Regions from separate parts of the Mixta intestinalis genome, predicted to be linked through region 2. Evidence: predicted binding sites of a transcription regulator. Region 2 holds the regulator's gene; the other holds the start of a gene.
The links. The regulator LexA, encoded in region 2, represses DNA repair genes until DNA is damaged. The targets are predictions, from matches to a motif close to TNCTGTATGTACATACAGNA.
Positions count from the first base shown of each region.

Region 1 (12,053 bases), 2.1 Mb from region 2:
GCCGCGCGCCGGTCACGGCCTGCCGCACGATCCGCTGAATGCCATCATCGCCCCACGTCCTATCGGCTGGATTAGTTCACAAAGCGCGGCGGGCGAGCGCAACCTGGCACCCTACAGCTTCTTTAACTGCTTCAATTACCAGCCGCCAATTATCGGCTTCTCCAGCCAGGGCAAGAAAGACAGCGTGCGCAATATTCTGGAAACCGGCGAGTTTGTCTGGAACCTGGTGACTCGCTCGCTGGCGGAAGCGGCAAATGAAAGCTCCGCCTCGGTGCCGCACGACACTGATGAATTTGCCCTGACCGGGCTGACGCCGCTCCCGGGCAGCCTGGTGCAGGCACCGATGGTGGCAGAAAGCCCGGTTAATTTCGAGTGTCGCCTGACGCAGCATTTGCAGCTGCATAACGCTGACGGCGTCGCACTGGATGGCTGGTTGATCCTCGGCGAAGTGGTGGCGGTACATATCGATCCCGATTTGCTGGAGGAAGGTATTTATCAAACCAGCAAGGCGGAGCCGGTATTACGCGCCGGTGGCCCCAGCGCCTGGTATGGTATCAGCGAAGCGCAGCGTTTCGATTTGATTCGCCCCGACGCCCGTAAAAAACCCTAAGGATAACCCGCCATGACATGCAGCATGGCCTGTAGGGAGAAGCGCGATGAACGTACCCGCAGCGTTAATTAAAGAAGCAATACAATGGCGTCGCCAGCTGCACGCCAGCCCGGAGCTGGGCTACGAAGAACAGGTGACCGCCCGCTTTGTCGCGCAACAGCTGCGCAGTTTTGGGCTACAGGTTGCTACCGGCCTGGCGGGCACCGGTGTTATCGGCACGCTGGAAACCGGGCCGGGCGCAACTATCGGCCTGCGTGCCGATATGGATGCGCTGCCGATCGCCGAGCTGGGCCACTGCGCCTGGCATTCGCAGCACCCCGGCGTGATGCACGCCTGCGGCCACGATGGCCATACCGCCATGCTGCTGGCCAGCGCCAAATGGCTGGCGCAAACGCGCCGCTTCAGCGGTACGGTGCATTTTATTTTTCAGCCCGCGGAGGAGAACCTCGGCGGCGCACGACGCATGGTGGAGGAAGGATTATTTCAGCGCTTCCCGATGGATGCGGTTTATGCGCTGCATAACTGGCCCGGACTCCCCCTTGGCGAAGTGGCGATCAACAGCGACGCGATGATGGCCTCGCTCGACGCCTTTGAAATCACCCTGAGCGGTAAAAGCTGCCATGCGGCGATGCCGGAAAGCGGTGCCGATCCGGTTGTGGCGGCGGCCCAGCTAATCGTGGCGCTACAGACGATTCCGGCACGGCGGCTCTCGCCGCTTGCCTCTTCGGTGGTCAGCGTGACGCAGATTCACGGCGGCGAAGCGATCAATGTGATACCAGAGAAAGTGACCCTGCGCGGTACGGTTCGCTGCCTGCAAAGCGACGTCAGAGAGAAAGTGCGGGCGCTGGTAGCCGATTTTGCCCGGACGCTGCCACAACCGCTGGGCGTAGAAGGCGCGATTCGCTGGTATCCCGGCTATCCGGTAACGCGTAATAACGCCGCCGCCGCCGCGCTGGTGCGTGAAGTCGCCAGCGCACAGTTTGGCACAGAGAAGGTGCATTGGCAGGTGAACCCTTCGATGGCGTCAGAAGATTTCGCCTGTATGCTGGAGGCCTGCCCCGGCGCCTATTTCTGGCTGGGCGCAGACGGCGCTACCCCTTCCCGCCCGCTGCATAACGCGTACTATGATTTTAACGACGCGCTGATTGAACATGGCGTTGCCTTCTGGCAGCGGCTGGTAGAAGCCCGTCTGCCGCCAGCTGCCTGACCAGCGCGTTATTCGCCGGCCTCAGCCTGTGCCGGATAGCCTGCGGCATCCAGCTGCGCCAGCGCCGCCTCCAGCGACGTACTGCGCCCGCTGGCGACATAGCAGCACGCAATTTGCAGCCGCAGCGCCTGCGGCACCGGACGCGCCTTCTCCACTACCTGCTGAATCCAGGCGGCGGTAGTTGCCGCGTCCTTACTCTGCGGCAGTTCGCAGCGCTGCTCAGGTTGACGCGCCAACAGCTCCTGCGGCTCGGCCCCAGCACCATTAATCCAGGCGATGGATGGACAGCGTAAAGGATTAGCGTAAACCTCTCCTTCCGTGCCGTTCAGCAACAGCGCGATGCCACCGCTGGCGCTGAAAAATTTACCGACGCGCGGAATGTATTCCGGGTGCGAGACGCTGGCAAGACGCAGCGCCGCCGTTTCGCCAAATGGCGTAATCAGCTTCGCCAGCGTATGGGCGCTGTTGCGCACTCCCAGCCGCCAGCGCAGTCCCAGCTGTTTCGCTAGCGGCGGACAGAGCGTATCCACGCTGATAAAGACTGGCTCGCCGCTCTCCAGCCTCGTCTGCGCCTGCGCGATATCGGCGGCGGGCGCAATCCCCAGCGCCTGAAACACCGCCTCGCTGGTGACGCGCGTGGCATCTTCACTGACGCCATGTACCACCACCGGAAAACCGAGGCGCGAGAGCAGCAGCGCCAGCAGCGGCGTCAGGTTACCCTGGCGACGTGCGCCGTTATAGCTGGGGATCACTATCGGCAACGGCTTGCCTGCGGGCGGCGTCAACGGCAGCACGCGCTGTTGCAGGGCGCGATAAAAGCCCGCCAGCTCCGCCTCGCCTTCTCCCTTAATGCGCATTGCCACCAGCAGCGCCCCCAGCTCCAGCTCCGGCACTTCATCATTCAGCATGGCACGATAGAGTTGATAAGCGGTCTCTTCATCGAGATCGCGGGCGTGGTTTTTGCCGCGTCCCACTTCTTTAATCAGTTGGCTGTACTGCAACATTTAACGCTTTTCCTTTTTTCGTCGTCGTCCCGCCGGAACCGTTTTGGCACGCTCTGGCTGCTTTATCGGGCCGTCAGGCATCGGCGGCTGCGCGATGGGGAAAACCGGCAGCGCTTTTAACAGGCGCGCACCATAGGCTTTGGTCATCAGACGCCGATCGTAAATCACGATTTCACCGCTACACTGGTGGCTACGAATTAAGCGCCCTACCTGCTGTATCAGGGTAAAGGAGGCGCTCGGCAAGCTTTGCACCTCAAACGGATAGCGCTTCAGGCTTTTCAGCCACTCGCCTTCTGTCAAAATTACCGGACTGTCCACCGGCGGAAAAGCAATTTTATGAATATGTACCTGCGTCAGCAGTTCGCCTTTCAGATCGAGCCCTTCGGCAAACGACTGTAGCCCTACCAGCACGCTGGTTTCTCCCTGCTCTACCCGCTTGCGGTGTAACTCTACCAGCCGGTAGCGTGGCTGATCGCCCTGCACCAGCAGCATCAGACGCAGATCGCTGAGATGCGAGATAAATTGCTGCATGGCGCGATTGCTGGCGAACAGTACCAGCATACCCTTGTGCTCGCCCGCCTCGACCTGATGACGAAAGAAATGGGCCATCTCGGCGATATGCTGCGCCTCGTTTGCCATCAGCGGCTCGTAGCGCATCTGCGGAATAACCAGTCGCCCCTGCTCCACATGGTTAAAGGGCGAGCCAAGAGCCACAAAGCGGTCGCCCACCTTTTCGCTCAGGCCGGAAAGCTCCTGCAGGCGGTTAAAGCTGTTTAGCGACTGTAACGTAGCCGAAGTCAGCACCACATGCGGTACTTTGCGCCACAATAGCTTCTCCAGCTGTTCGCTGACGCGGATACCGGCACAGTGGAAAAAAAGGTGCGGCTGCCCTTCGCGCAGCTCACGGCTGACCCATTTCGACACCGGCGCGCCGGAAGCATGCTCCATTGACGCCAGCCGCCACAGCTTGCTGATGCCTTCAAACCAGCCAAAAGCACGGTTCATCTGCAATAACGTGCGATGCAGACGTACCACGTCATACTGCCCGGTTTTCTCGCTAAGATCGTTCAGCAGCGCTTCCGCCAGCCCGCGTAGCCCGTCGCTCAGTTTGTAGAGCCGGGCGCACAGCGCCATCATCTCGTCTGGCAGCTGCCCCATTTCAAAGCGAAATTCCGCCTCCTGCGGCTCCGGCGGCAGCCAGAGCGCCAGAATGCGCACCAGGCTGGCGAGCTGTTCGCGCCATTCATCACAGTGGATTTTCAGCCTTTCAACATTTGCCAGCGGCGGCGGCGTTTTCGGTCGAAACTGCGCCATACAGGTTTCCACCAGCCGTACAAAGAGATCGAGTTGCAGGTGGGTAAAGCCTGGCGAAATATCAGCGCTGGTTTCCAGCGCGTCGCGCGCCACTTCCGGCAGGTGATGCCCCTCATCCAGCACCAGCAGCAGCTGTTTGGCTGGCGGCAGCACCGATTCGCTCTCCAGCGCCGCCATCACCAGTGCATGGTTCGCCACCACCACATCCGCCTGTTCTATCTCGCGACGGGCAACGAAAAAGGGACACTCACGATACCAGTGGCAGTTACGCCCCAGACAGTTCGCTTTATCGGTACTGAGCCGTTGCCAGAGCGAATCGCCAATCGCCTCTTCACTGTGATCGCGCAGACCGTCCCACTGATAGCGGTTTAACGCTTTCTCCAGCCTGACGCACTGCGTTCGCTCTTCTTTGCTGGCAACCATCTCTTCATCGAGAAACAGCAACAGATCGCCCTGCTGTTCGCTGTCGGTCGCCAGCGCGTTCAGGTTACGCGGACAAACATAGCGCCCACGCCCGAAGGCAGCGGTGAATTTCAGTTCGGGAATAATTTTTTTCAGCAACGGCAAATCTTTACTGTAGATCTGATCCTGCAACGCCACGTTCGCCGTGCTGACGATCAGCGGCTTCTCTTCCGCCCGCCCAACGGCGATACCGGGAATTAGATAGGAAAGGGTTTTACCCACGCCGGTAGGCGCTTCAATCGCCAGGTGCCGCCCTTCTTCACCGGTCAGGGTTTTTGCCACTTCGGCAATCATCTGCCGCTGCGGCGCACGCGGAATAAAATCGGGAACCTGCTGTTGCAGCGCTTTATACCATTCGCCAATCTGCGCTTTTAACGCTGCGGTTAATGCCATCTTGCTCTCTTCCTGCCTTGATAACCTGTATTTTTACACAGTATCGCGCTGGCGTCAGCCGCTTATCAGCGAATCTGGAAGATAGCTTCCGTAACGAGCAGGCGTGGAGCAGAAACTAAGCCAGCCGTTTATACATGACGGTCGTGGCATCCATCGCGCCTTCAGGAGACTGCGCGTAATAAGGAATCGCGCCCGCGATCTCCCAGCCGAGCGAAAGATAGAGCAGGCTGGCGATATCGCCGCTGCGGGTATCCAGCACCATCAGGCTGCGCCCCGCCTCTCTGACATACTGTTCCGCCCGCTGCATCAGCTGGCGCGCAATGCCCTGCCGACGCGCAGCCGGATGTACCAACAGCTTGCCGATTTCGGCCCGATGGCGGCCATTGGGCATGCTGTTCCAGATAATGATGACGGTCGCTACTACCTGTCGCCGCTGGCGCGCCACCAGCAACAGCCGCTCGTCGCGATCGAGACTGGCGAAAATATCCAGCCAGAAGTTGCGCATCAACGGGCGATCCATCGGATCGATAAAACCTACGCTGGCACCATCCGTTACGCATCCCTGTAGCACATCGGTCAGCGCTTCCAGCTCGCCGCGTGCCTGCTGTCCGTTCAGTAGCTGATACTCGATCATCGACACTCCTGTGGTAAAAAAGCGCTCATTTTTGCGGGATAGCCATACGCCGCTATTGGTATGCTTAACAAAATGAGAATGCGTAGTTTTGTGGGTGCGATCAAGTTGTACAATCTAAAAAAGAATGTACAACTTGCCGCACCTCCGCTAAGGTTAAAGCAGAAATTCCCGTTCCTATGACAAGCAGAGGAAGTGCATGACCCTATACAGCATCGGTGATGTCGCCGAACGCTGTGGTATCAACCCGGTAACGTTACGCGCATGGCAGCGTCGCTATGGGCTGCTGAAGCCACAGCGTACCGAAGGCGGGCACCGACAGTTTGACGATGAAGATATCCAGCGCATTGAAGAGATCAAGCGCTGGATCGAAAGCGGCGTGCCGGTAGGTAAAGTTAAGGCGCTGCTGGAAGGCGACAACGTAAATGCCCATGATGGCTGGGTGTCGTTGCAGGAAGAAGTGATGAGCGTGCTGCGCTATGTACGTCCTTCTAAGTTGCGAACAAAAATTGCCGCGATCGGTCGTGAACATCCTGTGGATGCGCTTATCGATCACGTATTTGTCCCGGTACGACAGCGCCTCGGACTGGATCAAAATACCGCAAAGGCGATGTGCAGCCTGCTTGATGGCGCGCTGATTGATTATGTTGCTTTCTGCCTGACCGGCACGCGTAAAAAAGCGGGTAAAGATGCGCTGATTATTGGCTGGGGCGTGGAAGATCGTACCCGCATCTGGCTGGAGGCCTGGCGGCTGGCGCAGGCAGGATGGCGCATGGATGTACTGGCAGAACCGCTGGAAAACCCACGCCCTGAGCTGTTTCCTGGACAACAGATTTTCGTCTGGACCGGTAAAAAGCTGACCCGGCGACAAATGGAGCAGTTTGCTCACTGGCACGAACAGGGTTTCTTAATTGCTCTGCACGGTCACAGTTAAATCTGCGTTAAAGAGGCGTAAATTACCTGGTCGCCGAGGGCGGATCGCGCTATGATCCGTTCTCATGTTTTATCTTTACAGGCAATACGATGAACTGGCAGAAATTCCTGGTCGGCACGCTCTTTTTTATCATGGCGGTCGGCGGCACCGGCGGTTTAATGCTGGTGGGCTACACCATTATTTTACATTCCCGCTAAGCCAGCGTTGCAGGCGCTCAAACAGGCGATCTACCACCAGCGCCAGTAACGCCACCAGCACCGCCCCCTGAATCACATACGCCGTATTAAATCCGCTCAGGCCGATAATCACCGGCGATCCCAGGCTTTTGGCCCCCACCGTTGAGGCGATCGCCGCAGTACCGATGTTGATAATGGTTGAGGTACGAATGCCTGCCAGTATCACCGGCGCTGCCAGCGGTAACTCAACACGCGTCAGCCGCTGCCAGCCGCCCATGCCAACGCCGTGCGCCACTTCGCGTGCGCTTTCCGGCACCGATTCCAGCCCCGCCAGCGTTCCCTGCAAAATGGGCAGGATGCCATACAGCAGCAGCGCAATCGCCGCAGGCCACTCGCCGAAACCGATCACCGGCACCGCTACCGCCAGTACCGCTACCGGCGGAAAAGTTTGTCCGGCAGCGGCCAGCGTCTCGATCAGCGGACGAAACTCACGCCCGGCACGGCGCGTCACAGCGATGCCCGCACTGATGCCGATCAGCGTGGCGCCGAAGCTGGAGGCGGCTACTAACGTAATATGCGCCAGCGCCAGCCGTAAAAAACTTTCCTGCTGGTAGACCGGACGATCCAGCTGCGGAAACCAGGCGGCAAATAACGGGCCGCTGTACGGCATCGCCAGCAACAGCAGCACAAACAGCACGATAAGCCACAGCAGTGGATCGTACAGCCACCTCATCATGCCCCCTCGCGCTGGCGTAGCAGATCGCTAAAGTGCAGCACGCCCAGCGGCACGCCCAGGGAGTCGGTCACCGGCAGCTTATCGGTCTGGCGGGTAATAAACAGTGAGAGCGCTTCGCGCAGCGAGGTATCAGCAGTAATCGGCGCTGTCTCCTCCAGCCATTCGCCGCGTCGGGCCGCTGCGCCGGCCTGGTCCAGCGCCAGCAGACGCACGCCCAGCTCGCCGCGCCCAAAAAAATCGCGAACAAACTCATTCGCCGGACGCGCCAGCAGATCCAGCGGTTTACCCTGCTGCACGATGCGTCCGTTATCCATCAGTACAATATTATCCGCCAGCGTTAGCGCCTCATCGATATCGTGTGTGACCAGTACGATAGTGCGTCCCAGCAGGCGATGAATACGAATCATCTCCTGTTGTAGCGCGCCACGGGTAACCGGATCGAGTGCGCCAAAGGGCTCATCCATCAACAGCACTTCAGGATCGGCAGCCAGCGCCCTTGCCACACCAACGCGCTGCTGCTGCCCACCGGAAAGCTGATGCGGATAACGGTGGCGCAGTTCATCATCAAGGTTAAGCAGCGCCAGCAGCTCGGTTACCCGCGCCTGTCTCTTCGCCTGCGGCCATTTCAGCAGGCCTGGTACGGTGGCGATATTTTTTTCCACCGTCCAGTGCGGAAACAGCCCAATTGACTGAATGGCATAGCCCATGCGTCGCCGCAGCGCCTGCGCATCGAAGCTGCGAATCTCTTTACCGGCAAACTGGATGGTGCCTGCATCATGCTCAATTAGCCGGTTAATCATTTTTAGCGTGGTCGATTTGCCGGAGCCGGAGGTACCGATCAGCACGGTAAAAGTCCCTTCGGCGATATGCAGGTTAATCCCATCCACCGCCGCCTTATTGGCAAAAAATTTACTGACCTGATTAAACTGGATCATAGATTGCGCTTCTCCAGCAGCGAGATAAGGATTTTAAACAGGGCATCCACCAGCACCGCCAGCGCAACCACCGGAATAACGCCAAGCAGCACCAGCTCCAGTGCACTGCTTAACAGCCCCTGAAAGATAATGGCGCCGAAACCGCCCGCGCCAATTAGCGCGGCGATCACCGCCATGCCAACCGTCTGGATAGTCACCACCCGCAGGCCGCTGAGCAATACCGGCAGCGCCAGCGGCACCTCAACCAGCCAGAAACGTTGGATGCGCGACATGCCCATGCCGCTGGCGGTTTCCCTGACGCCCGCAGGCACCTGTTGCAGTCCGGCCACCACGCTGCGTACCAGCGGCAGCAGCGCATAAAGCACTAAGGCAATCAGCGCGGGAGCCAGGCCAATACCGCTAACGCCCAGCCGCGCCAGCCAGGGAAAGCGACTAACCAATCCAGCCAGCGGCGCAATCAGCAGCCCAAACAGCGCCACTGACGGCACGGTCTGGATAATATTCAGTACGGAAAAGACGGAGGCCTGCCAGCGCGGGCGGCGATAGCAGAGGACGCCCAACGGCACGCCCAGCATCAACGTCGGGATCAGCGTGGCGATCAGCAGCAATAAATGACGCGCCAGCGCCTGATCGAACACATCCTGGCGGTTGGCGTACTCTTTCAGCAGAGACAGCTGATCGAGCTGCCCGCCGAGCAGCAGCAGAAACAGCGGCAGCCATAGCTGCGCATTCAGCAGCAGCCGCAGCGAGGCGTTACGCGTCAGGCGCATCACGCTATCTGACGCGATCAGCAAGCAGAGCGCACAGGCTGCCCACAGCCCACTACCGAAACCGGTGCGCGCCAGCGTGTTGCTCTCCTGCGCCAGCGTCTCTGCCGCATGGCCGCCTAATGCTACCAACAGCGTTAACAGCAGTTCACTGAGCGATAACGTCAGGATGAAGGTTGGGCGTTTAAGCGGCTGCCAGGCAAGCAAAAACAGCAGGGGCAGAATGACTAAAATCAGCCAGCCCGCGCCATGCAGCAGCTGCGTTAACATCACCGGCTGACCGGAGACAAGCCGATTAGGGGCAAAGCTGGCAAACGGCAGCGCAAACAGCGCTGCCGTCAGCAGCAGCGTCAGCAGCAGCAGGACGCGGTTATACAGGGCGAATCGCAAAATCACTCCATCAGCCTGATGAGGTTATCAGGCGTACCCGCTACAGCAGTTTGTTCTGTTGCAGCCAGTCGGCAGCGACTTTTTTCGCATCCTGGCCTTCAACGGCAATTTTGGCGTTCAGTGACTGTAGCGCCTTTTCATCCAGCGCGGCAAACACCGGCTGTAGCCAGTTAGCGATATCAGGATGCTGTTTCAGCACCGCGGCGCGGATCACCGGCGCAGGCGCGTAGATAGGCTGTACGCCCTGCGGATCGCTCAGAGTTTGCAGCCCCAGCGCGGCAACCGGGCCATCGGTGCCGTACGCCATCGCAGCATTGACTCCGGAGGTTTGCTGCGCCGCCGCTTTGATCGTTACCGCAGTATCACCGCCCGCCAGCGACAACAGCTGATCCTGTTCCAGCTTAAAGCCATAAGCTTTTTCAAACGCGGGCAGCGCATCGGCGCGCTCAATAAACTCGGCGGAAGCGGCCAGCTTAAAGTTGCCGCCCTGTTTCAGATAGCGGCTGAGATCGGCCAGCGAGGCCAGCTGCGCTTTTTGCGCCAGATCGCCGCGCACCGCGATGGTCCAGGTGTTATTAGCAGGCGCAGGCGTCAGCCAGACCAGCTGGTTTTTCTCGGCGTCCTCTTTTTTTACCTTCTCATAGCCCGCTTTGGCATTTTTCCAGGCGGCATCGCCCGCCTGATTAAAGAAAAATGCGCCGTTACCGGTATATTCGGGATAGATATCCAGTTCGCCCGCCACAATAGCGCCGCGCACCACCTGCGTGTTGCCAAGCTGAATCTTATTTACCGTCGGCACGCCATGTTTTTCCAGCACCTGCAAAATAATATTGCCCAGCAGCGAGCCTTCCGTATCAATTTTAGATCCCACGCGTACCGCATCAGCAGCATGCGCACTTCCCACCAGCGCGAGCAGTGCGGTAAGCGTTATTAAGCCGCGACGTGCAGTAGCGAAAGCCATAGTTTTTTCCTTTTATTAAGAGTTTTTCAAAGCGTAGCGCAATTCGCCGTGCATGTCGGAAAAACACATTTTTTCTGCGGGATGCTACCCAGGAAGAGATACCAGCGGAAAAGAGAGAGCGGCTGATGACGTCGGGCCGCATCATAAGCAGAGTCAGGAATAAATGGGCGGTTCAGGCGGGCGTTAAAAACATCGGCTGCGGCAGCCCGCCATTGTTAGCTACAGGCGGCGAGCGGGGTTTCTTGTGCAGCAGCGCCTTGCGTAAAACGCGCCAGGTGAGCAGGAATACGTGCGAAGGTATGTAAAAACCACGGAGTAAAACGTTCGGGATGGCGTGCTATCTCTTGCTCGATCTCTGCCAGCGAGAGCCAGCGGCTGGCATCAGCTTCGTCAGGATTAAGCTGTGGTTGACAGTCGCTAACGGCGAAAAAAACGTGCCCATATTCATGCTCCGTCAGCCCGTTACTCAGCGGCAGGTTATAGCTCAGCTCAAACACCGGCGTCAGCGCGAGGCGCAGCCCCATCTCTTCATACAGCCGCCGTTCCGCCGCCGCGCGCGTCGATTCATCTGGACAGGGATGTCCACAGCAGGTATTGCTCCAGAGACCGCCGCAGTGATACTTGCCGCTGGCGCGCCGCTGCAACAGCAGCTCATGTTGACGGTTGAAAACGTAAACCGTCACCGCGCGGTGCAGTAATCCCTTTTGATGAACTTCCAGCTTTTCCATTTTACCGGTAGGGCGATCGAGATGATCAACAAGGATAACTTCAATAGCAGACATGCAGGCTCCTTCAGATTTGTCTTAGCCATTGTGACATATCCGCCGCCGCGCCTGGCGAAAAATGTGATTGTCTTTATCACAAACCGCACGAAAAAATTTTTATCTGTGCGGCGTCCCGTAAATTAACGGGACGCCTGAAGGCTTTTTTACAGTTTGAACGCTTTCACAACCTGTTCCAGCTGCACGCTCTGCTCCTCCATCGCCTGCGCGGCGGCGGAAACCTGCTGCACCAGCGCGGCGTTCTGCTGCGTCGTGCTATCGAGCTGGTTAATCGCCACGTTGACCTGATCGATCCCCATGCTCTGCTCACGGCTGGCAGACATAATTTCTCCCATCAGCGTGGTGACGCTGGCGACGCCCTGCATCAGTTCATCCATGGTGTTACCCGCCTCGCCTACCAGTCGACTGCCCGCATCAATACTTGCTACCGAGGTTTCGATCAGCTTTTTAATTTCACGCGCTGAGTTAGCGGAGCGCTGGGCAAGGTTGCGCACTTCGCTGGCGACCACGGCAAAACCACGCCCCTGCTCTCCGGCACGCGCCGCCTCTACCGCCGCGTTCAGCGCCAGGATGTTGGTCTGAAAGGCGATGCTGTCGATCACGCTGATAATATCCACGACCTTACGCGATGAAGCATCAATATCGCCCATAGTGGTAACAACGTGACGCACTACCTCGGTGCCGCGTGCCGCCACCTGCGCCGCGTTATCCGCCAGCTGGCTGGCATGAGTGGCATTGTCGGCATTCTGGC
Region 1 is NZ_CP028271.1:701,307-713,359, reverse strand. Features, by position in the region: gene C7M51_RS03335 (flavin reductase family protein) at 1-610, shown strand, start outside; gene C7M51_RS03330 (M20 aminoacylase family protein) at 657-1,817, shown strand; gene ybiB (DNA-binding protein YbiB) at 1,826-2,818, opposite strand; gene dinG (ATP-dependent DNA helicase DinG) at 2,822-4,990, opposite strand; gene C7M51_RS03315 (GNAT family N-acetyltransferase) at 5,106-5,624, opposite strand; gene C7M51_RS03310 (MerR family transcriptional regulator) at 5,821-6,555, shown strand; gene C7M51_RS03305 (ABC transporter permease) at 6,733-7,464, opposite strand; gene C7M51_RS03300 (ABC transporter ATP-binding protein) at 7,464-8,402, opposite strand; gene C7M51_RS03295 (ABC transporter permease) at 8,399-9,559, opposite strand; gene osmF (glycine betaine ABC transporter substrate-binding protein OsmF) at 9,600-10,520, opposite strand; gene idi (isopentenyl-diphosphate Delta-isomerase) at 10,736-11,302, opposite strand; gene C7M51_RS03280 (methyl-accepting chemotaxis protein) at 11,449-12,053, opposite strand, start outside.
Region 1: a site for LexA is predicted at 5,014-5,033, ahead of dinG (ATP-dependent DNA helicase DinG). Genes of this name have one in related genera too.

Region 2 (12,053 bases):
TGGTTAGTGCTGCTGTAATTAGTGAAGGCGATAGCGATAGTGCAGGCGAGCGGGAACAGGATAAACAGTACCATGCCCGCCAGACCGGGCCAGACATAGCGCCACGCCTGCGCCCGGCGTGCGGAAAACACCACCAGGCCGCTGCTGAGCAGCACCAGCGTGACGATAGCGAACAGGTATTCGCCCTGAGCATACATCAGCACAACCAGATAGCCGGTTACTAACACGCAGAGGGCAAGAACCAGCCACTTCAGGGCGTCACGCTGCCACCACAATGCGGATTTTGCCATTTCAGGATCCTTCTGCAACAGATGAAAAGAGGTACGGGTAACGCTCCACACCGGAAACGCGACAGATAACACTCAGCCTGCGAGCGACACAGGCCGCCCGTAGTCCAATTTAATTCGGTAGTGAGTCCTTACTTGGTTAGACGGCTCTCCGCATCTTTCAGCGCGGCTTCCACGCTCTGACGCCCGTTAATCGCGTTCAGTACCGCGCTGCGTTCCGCATACCAGAAGGCGGACATCTGCGGCACGTTCGGCATGATTTCACCTTTCTGTGAGTTCTCCATGGTGGCGGAGATCTTCTCATCCTTCGCCAGCTTCTCCTGGTAGGATTTCAGCGCCACGGCACCCAGTGGTTTGTCAGCGTTCACTTTCGCCAGACCATCGTCTGTCAGCAGGTAGTTTTCGATAAACTCTTTCGCCAGTTCTTTATTCGGGCTGGCGGCGTTAATTCCGGCGCTCAACACTCCAACGAACGGTTTTGAAGGCTTACCTTTAAAGGTAGGCAGCAGCGTTACGCCATAATTAACTTTCGCGCCGTCGATATTATTCCACGCCCAGGGACCGTTAATAGTCATAGCGGTTTCACCTTTATTAAATGCGGCTTCGGCGATGGCGTAATCGGTATCCGCATTAAGATGTTTGTTCTTAATTAAATCGACCAGGAATTTCAGACCTTCCTGCGAGCCTTGATTATTAACACCGACGTTTTTTACGTTATAGCTGCCGTTTTCTTTCTTAAAGGCGTAGCCGCCGTCCGCAGCAATGAGCGGCCAGGTAAAATAGGGCTCCTGAAGGTTAAACATAATGGCGCTTTTACCTTTGGCGCGCAGCTGTTTATCCAGCGCCGGGATTTCTTCCCAAGTTTTCGGCGGATTAGGCAACAGGTCTTTGTTATAAATCAGCGACAGTGATTCCACCGCGACCGGATAACCGATCAGCTTGCCGTTATAGCGCACGGCATCCCAGGTAAAGGGGTAGATTTTGTCCTGTAGGGTTTTATCTGGTGCGACTTCCGCCAGCAGGCCGGACTGCGCATAGCCGCCGAAGCGATCGTGCGCCCAGAAAATAATATCAGGGCCATCACCGGTTGCGGCCACCTGCGGATATTTTTCTTCCAGCTTATCGGGATGCTCGATAGTGACTTTAATACCGGTATCCTGCTCAAATTTCTTACCCACTTCCGCCAGGCCGTTGTAGCCCTTATCGCCGTTAATCCAGATGACCAGCTTGCCTTCTTCGATTTTCGCCAGCGCCGCGCCGGGCAGCAGCGCGGCGGTCAGAGCGCATAACAGTAGAGTTTTGCCATTCAGTTTGAACTTTGACATTTCCCTTTCCTCTAAACGTGAGTGGTTGTCGTTAGGCAGAAGTCTGCTGTTAAGCGACGGCTGACTCATCCTCCTTGTTTCTACGCCCTGCCGTTAATAAGTGTGATCTCTGTAGCTTTTTTGCCGCTTTCTGCGTGTTGGGACACATAAAATCGCCTGTTTTCCTGCCGATTCGATCACGAAAAAGCCTGTCTGACCGGTTAACCCTCCCTGCTATTGTCAATCTCATCCTCCTGCCTCCTCCCCCGTAAAAAAGCGGATGGCGGAGGATTTTTCCTCTGTGGCCTTCACGCACACTCCCAGCCATTCGAAGGAAGTCGTAACGAGACGGGAGAAAGCAATGGCGAATGTGGTGCTGAAAGAGGTCACCAAATCCTGGGGCGATGTGGTGGTATCGCAAGATATCAATTTGACCATTGCCGAAGGGGAGTTCGTGGTATTTGTCGGGCCGTCAGGCTGCGGCAAATCAACGCTGCTGCGCATGATCGCCGGGCTGGAAGATATCACTGCCGGTGAGCTGACCATCGGCGGTAAACGCATGAACGATGTGCCGCCTGCGGAACGCGGTGTGGGCATGGTGTTTCAGTCCTATGCTCTCTATCCCCACCTGACGGTGGCGGACAATATGTCGTTTGGTCTCAAGCTGGCGGGCGTCGGCAAACGTGAAATCCAGCAGCGTGTTTCGCAGGTAGCGGAAGTCTTGCAGCTGGCGCACCTGCTCGATCGTCAGCCGAAAGCGCTCTCCGGCGGTCAGCGTCAGCGCGTAGCGATTGGCCGCACGCTGGTGGCCGAGCCGCAGGTTTTTCTGCTGGATGAACCGCTCTCTAACCTTGATGCTGCGCTGCGCGTACAGATGCGTATTGAGATCTCTCGTCTGCATAAGCGTTTACAGCGCACCATGATTTACGTCACCCACGATCAGGTCGAAGCAATGACGCTGGCGGACAAAATCGTGGTGTTGGAAGGCGGACGCATCGCGCAGGTCGGCAAGCCGCTGGAGCTTTATCACTATCCCGCTAACCGATTTGTCGCCGGTTTTATCGGCTCGCCCAAGATGAACTTCCTGCCGGTTAAGGTAACCGCCACCGCAATCGATCAGGTTCAAGTGGAGCTGCCGAATCGCCAGCAGGTCTGGCTGCCGGTAGACAGCACCGGCGTACAGCCCGGCACCAATATGTCCTTAGGTATTCGCCCCGAACATCTGCTGCCCAGCGAGGTGGCGGACGTTACGCTGCAAGGCACCGTTCAGGTCGTCGAGCAGCTGGGTCATGAAACGCAAATCCATATCCAGATCCCCGCGCTGCGTCAGAACCTGGTCTACCGCCAGAATGACGTGGTGCTGGTTGAAGAAGGTGCCCAATACGCCATCGGCCTGCCGCCACAGCGTTGTCATCTGTTCCGAGAAGATGGCCGCGCATGCCGTCGGTTACACAGCGAACCCGGCGTAGAAGCACACAACAACAGCAGAACGTTAACAGGAGAACCGCGATGATAACGCGCTCTAAGTACCCTCTGGCCGTGGCAGTGGCCCTTGCTATCGTAGCACCGCACGCTAATGCGGTGGATTTCAAAGGCTATGCTCGTTCTGGTATTGGCTGGACCGGCAGCGGCGGCGAGCAGCAGTGCTTCCAGGCAACCGGCGCCAGTTCTAAATATCGTCTCGGCAACGAATGCGAAACCTATGCGGAAATCGAGCTGGGCCAGGAAGTATGGAAAGAAGGCGAAAAAAGTTTCTACGTTGATAGCATGATCGGTTACAGCGTTTCGCAGCAGAACGATTATGAAGAAGATTCGCCTGCGGTACGTCAGATGAACGTGGTGGGTAAAAACCTGTTTGATGCGCTGCCGGGTGCCAATATCTGGGCCGGTAAGCGTTACTACAAACGCCACGACGTGCATATGATCGACTTCTACTACTGGGATATCTCCGGTCCTGGCGGCGGTATTGAAGATATCGATCTCGGCTTTGGTAAACTCTCGCTGGCCGCTACCCGCAGCAGCGAATCGGGCGGCTCCTCTGCGTTTACCGTTGGCAACACGCGTGGCGAAGCCAAAGACCGTGCTAACGATATCTTCGATGTGCGCCTCGGCGGTATGCAGGTTAACCCTGGCGGTTCGCTGGAGGTGGGCTTTGATTACGGCAGCGCCAACGATACTGACGGCTATAGCCCGAATGAAAGCGATGCCTCTGACGATGGCTGGATGGCGACGCTGGAACATACCCAGACTTTCTACGGCACCAGCCTGAACAAATTTGTCGTGCAGTATGCTACCGATGCCATGACGCAAAACCGCAACGGTCGTCCCGGCACCGCCGAGAACAACAACGGCTCAATGATCCGCGTGATTGATCACGGCGCTATCGATTTCAACGACACCTGGAGCCTGATGTATGTCGGCATGTACCAGGATGTAGATCGCGATAACAACAACGGCACCACCTGGTACACCGTAGGCGTGCGCCCGATGTACAAATGGACGCCGATCATGAGCACCCTGCTGGAAGCGGGTTACGACAATATCAAGTCGCAACGCACCGGCGATCGTAACAGTCAGTATAAAGTTACCCTGGCGCAGCAGTGGCAGGCGGGCAACAGCATCTGGTCACGTCCGGCTATCCGCGTTTTCGCTACCTACGCCAAGTGGGATGAGAAGTGGGGCTACTCCTCTAACGACACCAGCAGCGATAACTACGTTGCTAACGTCGCTAACAACACCGCTTTCAGCGACACCAGCTCCCGCACTTTCAGCCGTGGCGATAGCGATGAGTTCTCCTTCGGTATTCAGATGGAAGCCTGGTGGTAACAAAACAAGCTAAAGGAGCGTAGTTAGCTCTGCGATCTGCCTTAGCCCGCCGTTCTATTGCCTGAGAGCGGCGGGTTTCTCCTGAGGATAAAAAAATGAAAAAACATCTGCTCGCGCTCTGCCTGTTTCCGGCTCTGAGCTTTACCGTGCTGCCTGGCTTCGCCGCCAGCCCCAGCGTTAATCCACAAAATGTGGCGACCGCACCAAGCGTATCGCCTGATAAACTGCAACGTCTTTCCTGGCTGCCGCTGACGCCACCGGTGAGTCAGGATATTATGCTGGATGCCGCGTCGGCCACGCTGAACGAAGGTGACATAAGCGGGCCGGTGGCTGCCGTGACGCTGCCTGCCGATCAGGGCTCGCTGGAAGTGACCTTAGCCAGCATCATGAAAGATCAGCAAGTCTATGCGCCTAATGTGCTGGTGCTGGACAGCCAGCTTCAACCTGCCGCTTTCTTTCCCAGCAGCTATTTTACCTATCAAAAGCCCGGCATCATCGCCACTAACCGGCTGGAAGGCACCATGAAACTGACGCCGGTGCTGGGGCAAAAACAGATCTATCTGTTGATCTACACCACCACGCGTGACCTGGCGCAGACCTCTACCATGATCAATCCGGCGAAGCTCTACGCGGAAGGGGCCAGCAATGCGATCCCTGACGTGCCCGATCCGATCGTGCGTCATGTCAGCAGCGGCACTCTGTCGCTGAAAGTGAAAAGCGAGCAGAACAGCGGCAATATCATGATTGGCAAGCTGTTCGGTTCCGATAGCGCCAAACCGGTTGTGGTTGGCAGCAACAATGCGGCGGTGAGCCAACCGTTAGCGCCATCAGCGGCACCGCTTCCCGCACCAGCGCCTGCTGCCAAAGCGGAGCCGATGCTGAACGACACAGAAAAATATTTTAACGACGGTATCCGCAAAGCGGTGAAAGCAGGGGATATCGATAAGGCGCTGAAGCTGATGAATGAGGCGGAGCGTCTCGGCTCCTCATCGGCACGCGCAACCTTTATCAGCAGTGTGAAAGGCAAGGGATAACAGATCCCCATATTGCTGATCTTGCTGGACGATTGGTGCGCCGCTGGCGCACCCTTTTTCGTGGTCATCCCGAACGCTTTTTCCTTCTCGCCGGGTGTTCTGTGCCTGTCTCTGCGCTACACTATGGCACCTGATTTCTTACCGGAGATGCCGTATGTCAGATAACGCGCTTTCCCTGTTGCGCGCCATCGAATGGCTTCCCGCTTCGTCACCGCTTCTCTCTGCCGCACTGCTTGACTGGCTATTGGAAGAGGATTCAATGACGAAGCGCTTTGAACGCCACTGTCGGCAAGTTACCGTTGAGCCACAATATGAGGGTTTTGTCACCGCCGAGGCGATAGCCGCAGAGCTGCCGTTTCTGTCGCGAGAGTCGCGCTACTGGCTGCGCGAGGTAATCCTTTTTGGCGATGGTGTGCCCTGGCTGGTTGGCCGCACGGTAGTGCCGGAATCAACGCTGAACGGACCGGAAATGAAGCTTAGCCAGCTGGGTAACTGCCCGCTGGGTCGTTATCTTTTTTCTTCCTCAACGCTGACGCGGGACTTTATCGATCCTGGTATCGTTGCAGCGCAGTGGGGACGTCGATCCCGCCTGCGTTTGTCAGGCAAGCCGCTGCTGTTGACCGAACTTTTTTTGCCCGCTTCGCCGCTTTATCAAAGTCTGTCTGGAGAAACGCGTGACTAATCTCGAGAAAGGAGTGACGCTGACAAAGCTACAGGCGTACAGCCGCCTGATGCGTATTGATAAACCTATCGGCTCGCTGCTGCTATTGTGGCCAACACTGTGGGCGCTGTGGCTGGCAGGTGAGGCAGTGCCATCGTTACAAGTGCTGTTGGTGTTTGTGCTCGGCGTCTTTTTTATGCGCGCGGCGGGTTGTGTGGTAAATGACTTCGCCGATCGGAAAATCGACGGACATGTAAAGCGTACCCAGATGCGTCCGCTGGCCAGTGGCGCGGTCACGGAAAAAGAGGCGAAAGTGCTGTTTGTCGCCCTGGTGCTGATCTCCTTTGCGCTGGTGCTGACGATGAATGCATTAACCATCTGGCTGTCGTTTGCCGGGCTGGTGCTGGCGTGGATTTACCCTTTTATGAAGCGCTACACTCATTTGCCGCAGGTGGTGCTGGGCGCAGCTTTCGGCTGGGCGATACCTATGGGCTGGGCAGCGGTCAGCGGTAGCGTGCCGCTTAACTGCTGGCTGCTGTTTTTCGCCAATATTTGCTGGACGGTGGCTTACGATACGCAGTACGCCATGGTGGATCGGGATGACGATTTAAAAATTGGTGTCAAATCAACGGCGATCCTGTTCGGGCGCTTCGATAAGCTGATTATTGGATTATTGCAGCTGGCGACGCTGCTGCTGTTGATATGGGTAGGATTGCGTATGGCGCTGGATGGCGCTTTTTACTGGTCGCTACTGGTTGCCGGTGCGCTCTTTGTGCATCAACAAAAATTAATCGCCGATCGTCAGCGTGAGCGCTGTTTCCAGGCCTTTTTGAATAACAACTATGTTGGGCTGGTGGTGTTTGTTGGCGTTGCGCTGAACATGCCGCCTTTCAGCCAGTAGTAAGATAAACAGAATAATAAAACGGGCGCTCCAGGGCGCCCGTTTTGTTTTATGCGCCAGCTTAACTCAGCTGTGCGCGACTGCATTTTCAATGGTTTGTCGCACGTCACTGGTAATCAACTCTGACAGCAGGCGAGAGGTGCTCTGCGTTTTGTCCAGCGCCGCATCGCCGGTATCGCTGATATAGCCTTCATCACGCAGCGTCAGCACCAGCGTCGAGAAGACCGCTTTATCAAAGAACTCTGGTGCGTTGATACCGTGCAGTACCGACAGGCGCTGGGCCAGGGTACGGCTCTCTTTCTCCAGCGAACCGCGATTAATTTCTGGGTTGGCGCTCAGGATAGAGAAAGTGATGGCATAGCGCTGTAGCGTTTCACGCATCCCGGCAGCCAACAGCTGTAGCGTCCGAAAGCGAGTGGCATTCAGGCGCATCGTTTCGCCCTCAACCGTAATAAGCTGCTGGCGTGCCAGCTCCGCTACCAGAGACTGAAGCAGCTGCGGCAGCTGCGCTTGATCCCAGCGCAGGAACAGTTCGCTTTTCAGCAGCGGATAGATCACTTCTACCTGACGTAGCAGCTCTGCGGTATCAATCTCGCGGCGCTGCTGCACAATCGCGGCGATCAGCGACGGCATGACCAGCATATGATGTACGTTATTGCGGTAATACGTCATCAACACAGCCTGCTCACGCGGCAGAATAATGATATCGCCGATATTGTCCTGCTCGGTCTCAAACTTGTTCATGCTTAGCGCATGTTTCAGCAGCGCTTCTGGCGTCATATCCGGCACGGTAGCATCCGGCGAATAGGGCACGTTGCGCAGCAGCTCAAGATAGCATTCTAACTGTTCCAGCAGCTGTTCGCGGGTTAGCGAACGCTGACGTGAAGCGAGCAGGGCAGTTACGCACAGGTTCATCGCGTTGACGGCACCGGCGTTATTAATACGCACCATAACCTGCTGAGCGATATCGTTAACTGCCGGCGTCAGCCACTGCGGGCGCTGAGCCACAATGGGATCGATAGAGTCACGCCACTCCGGTACCTGTTTGTTAAGGTAGCTCACCAGCGGCAGCGGTTCGCCGAAGTTAACGTAGCCCTGCCCCAGGTTGCGCAGCTTACTGAGGCCACGCACCATCTGCATAAAGCTCTCTTTCTCTTTCGCCGCGCCGCGCAGCTCTTTGGCGTAAGTACCCACTTCCATTACGTGCTCGTAACCGATATAGACCGGCACCACGGTAATCGGGCGATTACCGCCACGCAGCATCGCCTGTATCGTCATTGCCAGCGTGCCGGTTTTCGGATCGAGCAGGCGTCCGGTACGCGAGCGCCCGCCCTCAACAAAATACTCTACGGAATAACCGCGGCTGAACAGTTCGCCCAGATATTCACGGAACACCGTGGAGTAGAGTTTGTTGCCTTTAAAGGTGCGACGGATAAAGAATGCACCCAGGCGGCGGAAAATCGGACCGGCGGGCCAGAAGTTAAGGTTAATACCGGCGGCGATATGCGGCGGCACCAGGCCCTGATGATAGAGCACATAGGAAAGCAGCAGATAATCCATATGGCTGCGGTGACAAGGTACGTAAACCAGCCCATGTCCGTCCAGCGCCAGCTGACGCACTCGTTCGCCGCCGCTAACGTTGATGCCCTGATAAATTTTGCTCCACGTCCAGCCGATAACGCGATCGGTAAGGCGGATCATTTCATAGGAGAAGTTGGCAGCAATTTCTTCCATCAGCTCGACGGCATTTTGCTGCGCTTTTTCCTGCGAAATTTTCTTACTGCGCGCCTCATCTTCTACCGCTTTAGCGATAGCTGGTGATTGCAACAGCTTGTTAAACAGATCGTGGCGTACCGGCAGACGTGGCCCTACGGCAGCCAGCCGTTGACGGGCGAAATGGATGCGCGCCACACGCGCCAGTTTTTGCGCGATAGTTTTATCGGTACCGTGTTCCGTCGCCATTCGGCGTAGCGAAACCATCGCTGAAAAGCGAACAAAACTGTCACGCCCCAGCCACAGCACGGCGAAAAATTTTTGCACCCCGTTCAGTTCGCGCAGATAAGGTGTCTGTTCGCCCTGTACCTCGCGTCCCGGCGCACGGCCAAACATCACCGAAACCGGCACCATCTGTACGTCTAAATCGGGATTATTACGGTGCAGATCGAGATAATCGTGAAACAGCTTCACCGATTCCTGATTCGGCACGAAATAGGGGAATACGCGCGGGCCGTCATGAATAAAAACATAACGCGGCAGCAGCGTACCATCGATCTCCAGCGGCTCAAGCGGATCGGGCAGATCATGCAGGCGGCACTGGGTGCGCAGCGCCAGCAAATCGGCCTTTGAATCGTAAGGCAGCACATACATAATGGGGCGTGATGTATCCAGACCCAGTTCGGTGACCGGATCGCCCGGTATCGCCTTACTTTTAACTAAAAATGTAAGTGGTAAATTCAGTAACTTATAATAAAGTTTACGCCAACCTGACATAGACAACATGAAGCCTCTTGTTAGCAAAGCGCGGCAAGCATACCAGAAAGCGCATTGAAGATCTGTGGTGTTGCATTTAGTGCTCCACCCTGACATTGACGTTAAACATGGCAAAGGGTTCCCTGAAGATGGCAAATAACGTAACGGGCCTGGTACGCATCATCAAAGCGGCGGGCTATTCCTGGAAAGGCTTGCGCGCGGCATGGCAACATGAGGCGGCGTTCCGTCAGGAAGCGGTGCTGGCGCTGGTGGCCATTATTATTGCCTGTTGGCTGGATATCGATGCCATGACGCGAGTCATGCTGATCGGTTCGGTGGTGCTTATCATCATTGTTGAAATCCTTAACAGCGCTATCGAAGCGGTCGTTGACCGTATCGGCAACGAATTCCATCCGCTGGCTGGACGGGCGAAGGATATGGGATCCGCCGCCGTTCTGATCAGCATCATACTGGCGCTTTTTGTCTGGGTAACCTTGCTCTGGTCATATTTGCGATAGCGCTTCCGTAATAGACAAAGTGTCGTTTTTTACGCGGCAATTGGTTTCCATTCCGCCAATACCTGTATATACTCACAGCGACTGTATAAACAACCAGGGGGCGGGATGAAAACCTTAACGGCTCGGCAGCAGCAGGTTTATGACCTGATTCGCGATCACATTAACCAGACGGGGATGCCGCCTACACGTGCGGAAATTGCCTCTCAGCTGGGCTTCCGCTCCCCTAACGCTGCTGAAGAACACCTGAAAGCGCTGGCGCGTAAAGGCGTAATTGAGATGGTCTCCGGTGCGTCGCGTGGTATTCGCCTCATGGCGGAAGAAGAAAACGGCCTGCCGCTGATCGGTCGTGTCGCCGCCGGTGAGCCGCTGCTGGCGCAGGAACACATTGAAAGCCGCTTTCAGGTCGATCCTAATCTGTTTAAGCCCCATGCAGATTTTCTGCTGCGCGTAAGCGGCATGTCGATGAAAGATATCGGTATCGTTGATGGTGACCTGCTGGCGGTTCATAAAACGCAGGATGTGCGTAACGGGCAGGTAGTGGTAGCGCGTATTGATGATGAAGTCACGGTAAAACGCCTGAAAAAACAGGGCAACACAGTACAGCTACTGCCAGAAAACAGCGATTTCCAACCGATCGTGGTCGATTTGCAACAGCAGACGCTGACGATTGAAGGACTCGCCGTTGGCGTTATTCGTAACGGCGACTGGCTCTGATGCTGCGGTGGCGGCTGTGGTCGCCACCCCGTTTCGCTTCCTCTCTTTTTCTCCGGCGATAACCGCTGTGGCCTGTCGCCATATTGTTATCACGGATGGTCATGCAACTCTTTTCAGCAACTGATAAACAACTTTGGCGGCTGGCGCTGCCGATGATCCTCTCCAACATTACCGTTCCGCTACTGGGCCTGGTTGATACCGCCGTTATTGGGCATCTGGACAGCCCGGTTTATCTGGGTGGCGTAGCCGTTGGCGCTACGGCGACCAGCTTTCTGTTTATGCTGCTGCTGTTTCTACGTATGAGCACTACCGGTCTGACGGCGCAGGCTTTTGGTGCCGACGATAAAGCCGGGATGGCGCGCGCGCTGGTGCAACCATTGCTGATGGCGCTGGTGGCTGGCGGATTATTTATCTTGTTGCGTTACCCGCTCAGTAGTCTGGCGGCACAGGTAGTCGGCGGTAGCCCGGAAGTGCTTGAACAGGCACAGCGTTTTATTCAGGTGCGCTGGCTCAGTGCGCCTGCCACGTTAGCAAACCTGGTGATTCTCGGCTGGCTGCTGGGCGTGCAGTATGCGCGTGCACCGGTGATTTTACTGGTGACAGGCAACCTGGTGAATATTCTGCTCGATCTGTGGTTTGTCATTGGTCTCCGCTGGGGCGTTGCGGGCGCTGCATCGGCAACGGCGATTGCTGAATACGTTACGCTGGCGGTAGGGCTGGGGATGGTATGGCACGTAATGCGTCTGCGGCAGATCTCTTTCACGCTGTTGAAAAGGGCAGTACGGGGCGATATGCGTCGTCTTCTGCGGCTGAATCGCGACATTATGGTGCGTTCGCTGCTGTTACAAGTCTGCTTTGCGTCGGTCACGGTATTGGGCGCGCGCATGGGCAGTGATATTGTGGCAGTTAATGCTGTGTTGTTGATGTTCCTGACCTTTACCGCCTATGCACTGGACGGCTTTGCCTATGCGGTCGAAGCGGTATCAGGCGAAGCCTTTGGTGCGCGCGATGCGGATAAACTTCACCGTGTTTGGCGTGCCGCCTGCCGTCAGGCGGGTACGGTGGCGCTGCTGTTTGCCTGTGCATGGGGATTCTGGGGGCAGAATATCGTTGCGTTATTAACCTCTCTGTCTGCTTTGCAAACGCTGGCGGATCGCTATCTGTTTTGGCAAATGATTTTGCCGCTGGCGGGTGTCTGGTGTTATCTGCTGGATGGTATGTTTATTGGCGCAACGCGTGGACGCGAAATGCGTAACAGTATGGCCGTGGCCGCGCTGGGTTTCGGCTTAACGCTGTTGACGCTGCCTCATCTTGGTAATCATGGCCTGTGGCTGGCGGT
Region 2 is NZ_CP028271.1:3,340,780-3,352,832, reverse strand. Features, by position in the region: gene malF (maltose ABC transporter permease MalF) at 1-290, opposite strand, end outside; gene malE (maltose/maltodextrin ABC transporter substrate-binding protein MalE) at 419-1,612, opposite strand; gene malK (maltose/maltodextrin ABC transporter ATP-binding protein MalK) at 1,953-3,104, shown strand; gene C7M51_RS15485 (maltoporin) at 3,101-4,417, shown strand; gene malM (maltose operon protein MalM) at 4,513-5,451, shown strand; gene ubiC (chorismate lyase) at 5,606-6,133, shown strand; gene ubiA (4-hydroxybenzoate octaprenyltransferase) at 6,153-7,013, shown strand; gene plsB (glycerol-3-phosphate 1-O-acyltransferase PlsB) at 7,080-9,503, opposite strand; gene C7M51_RS15460 (diacylglycerol kinase) at 9,632-10,000, shown strand; gene lexA (transcriptional repressor LexA) at 10,106-10,714, shown strand; gene dinF (MATE family efflux transporter DinF) at 10,816-12,053, shown strand, end outside.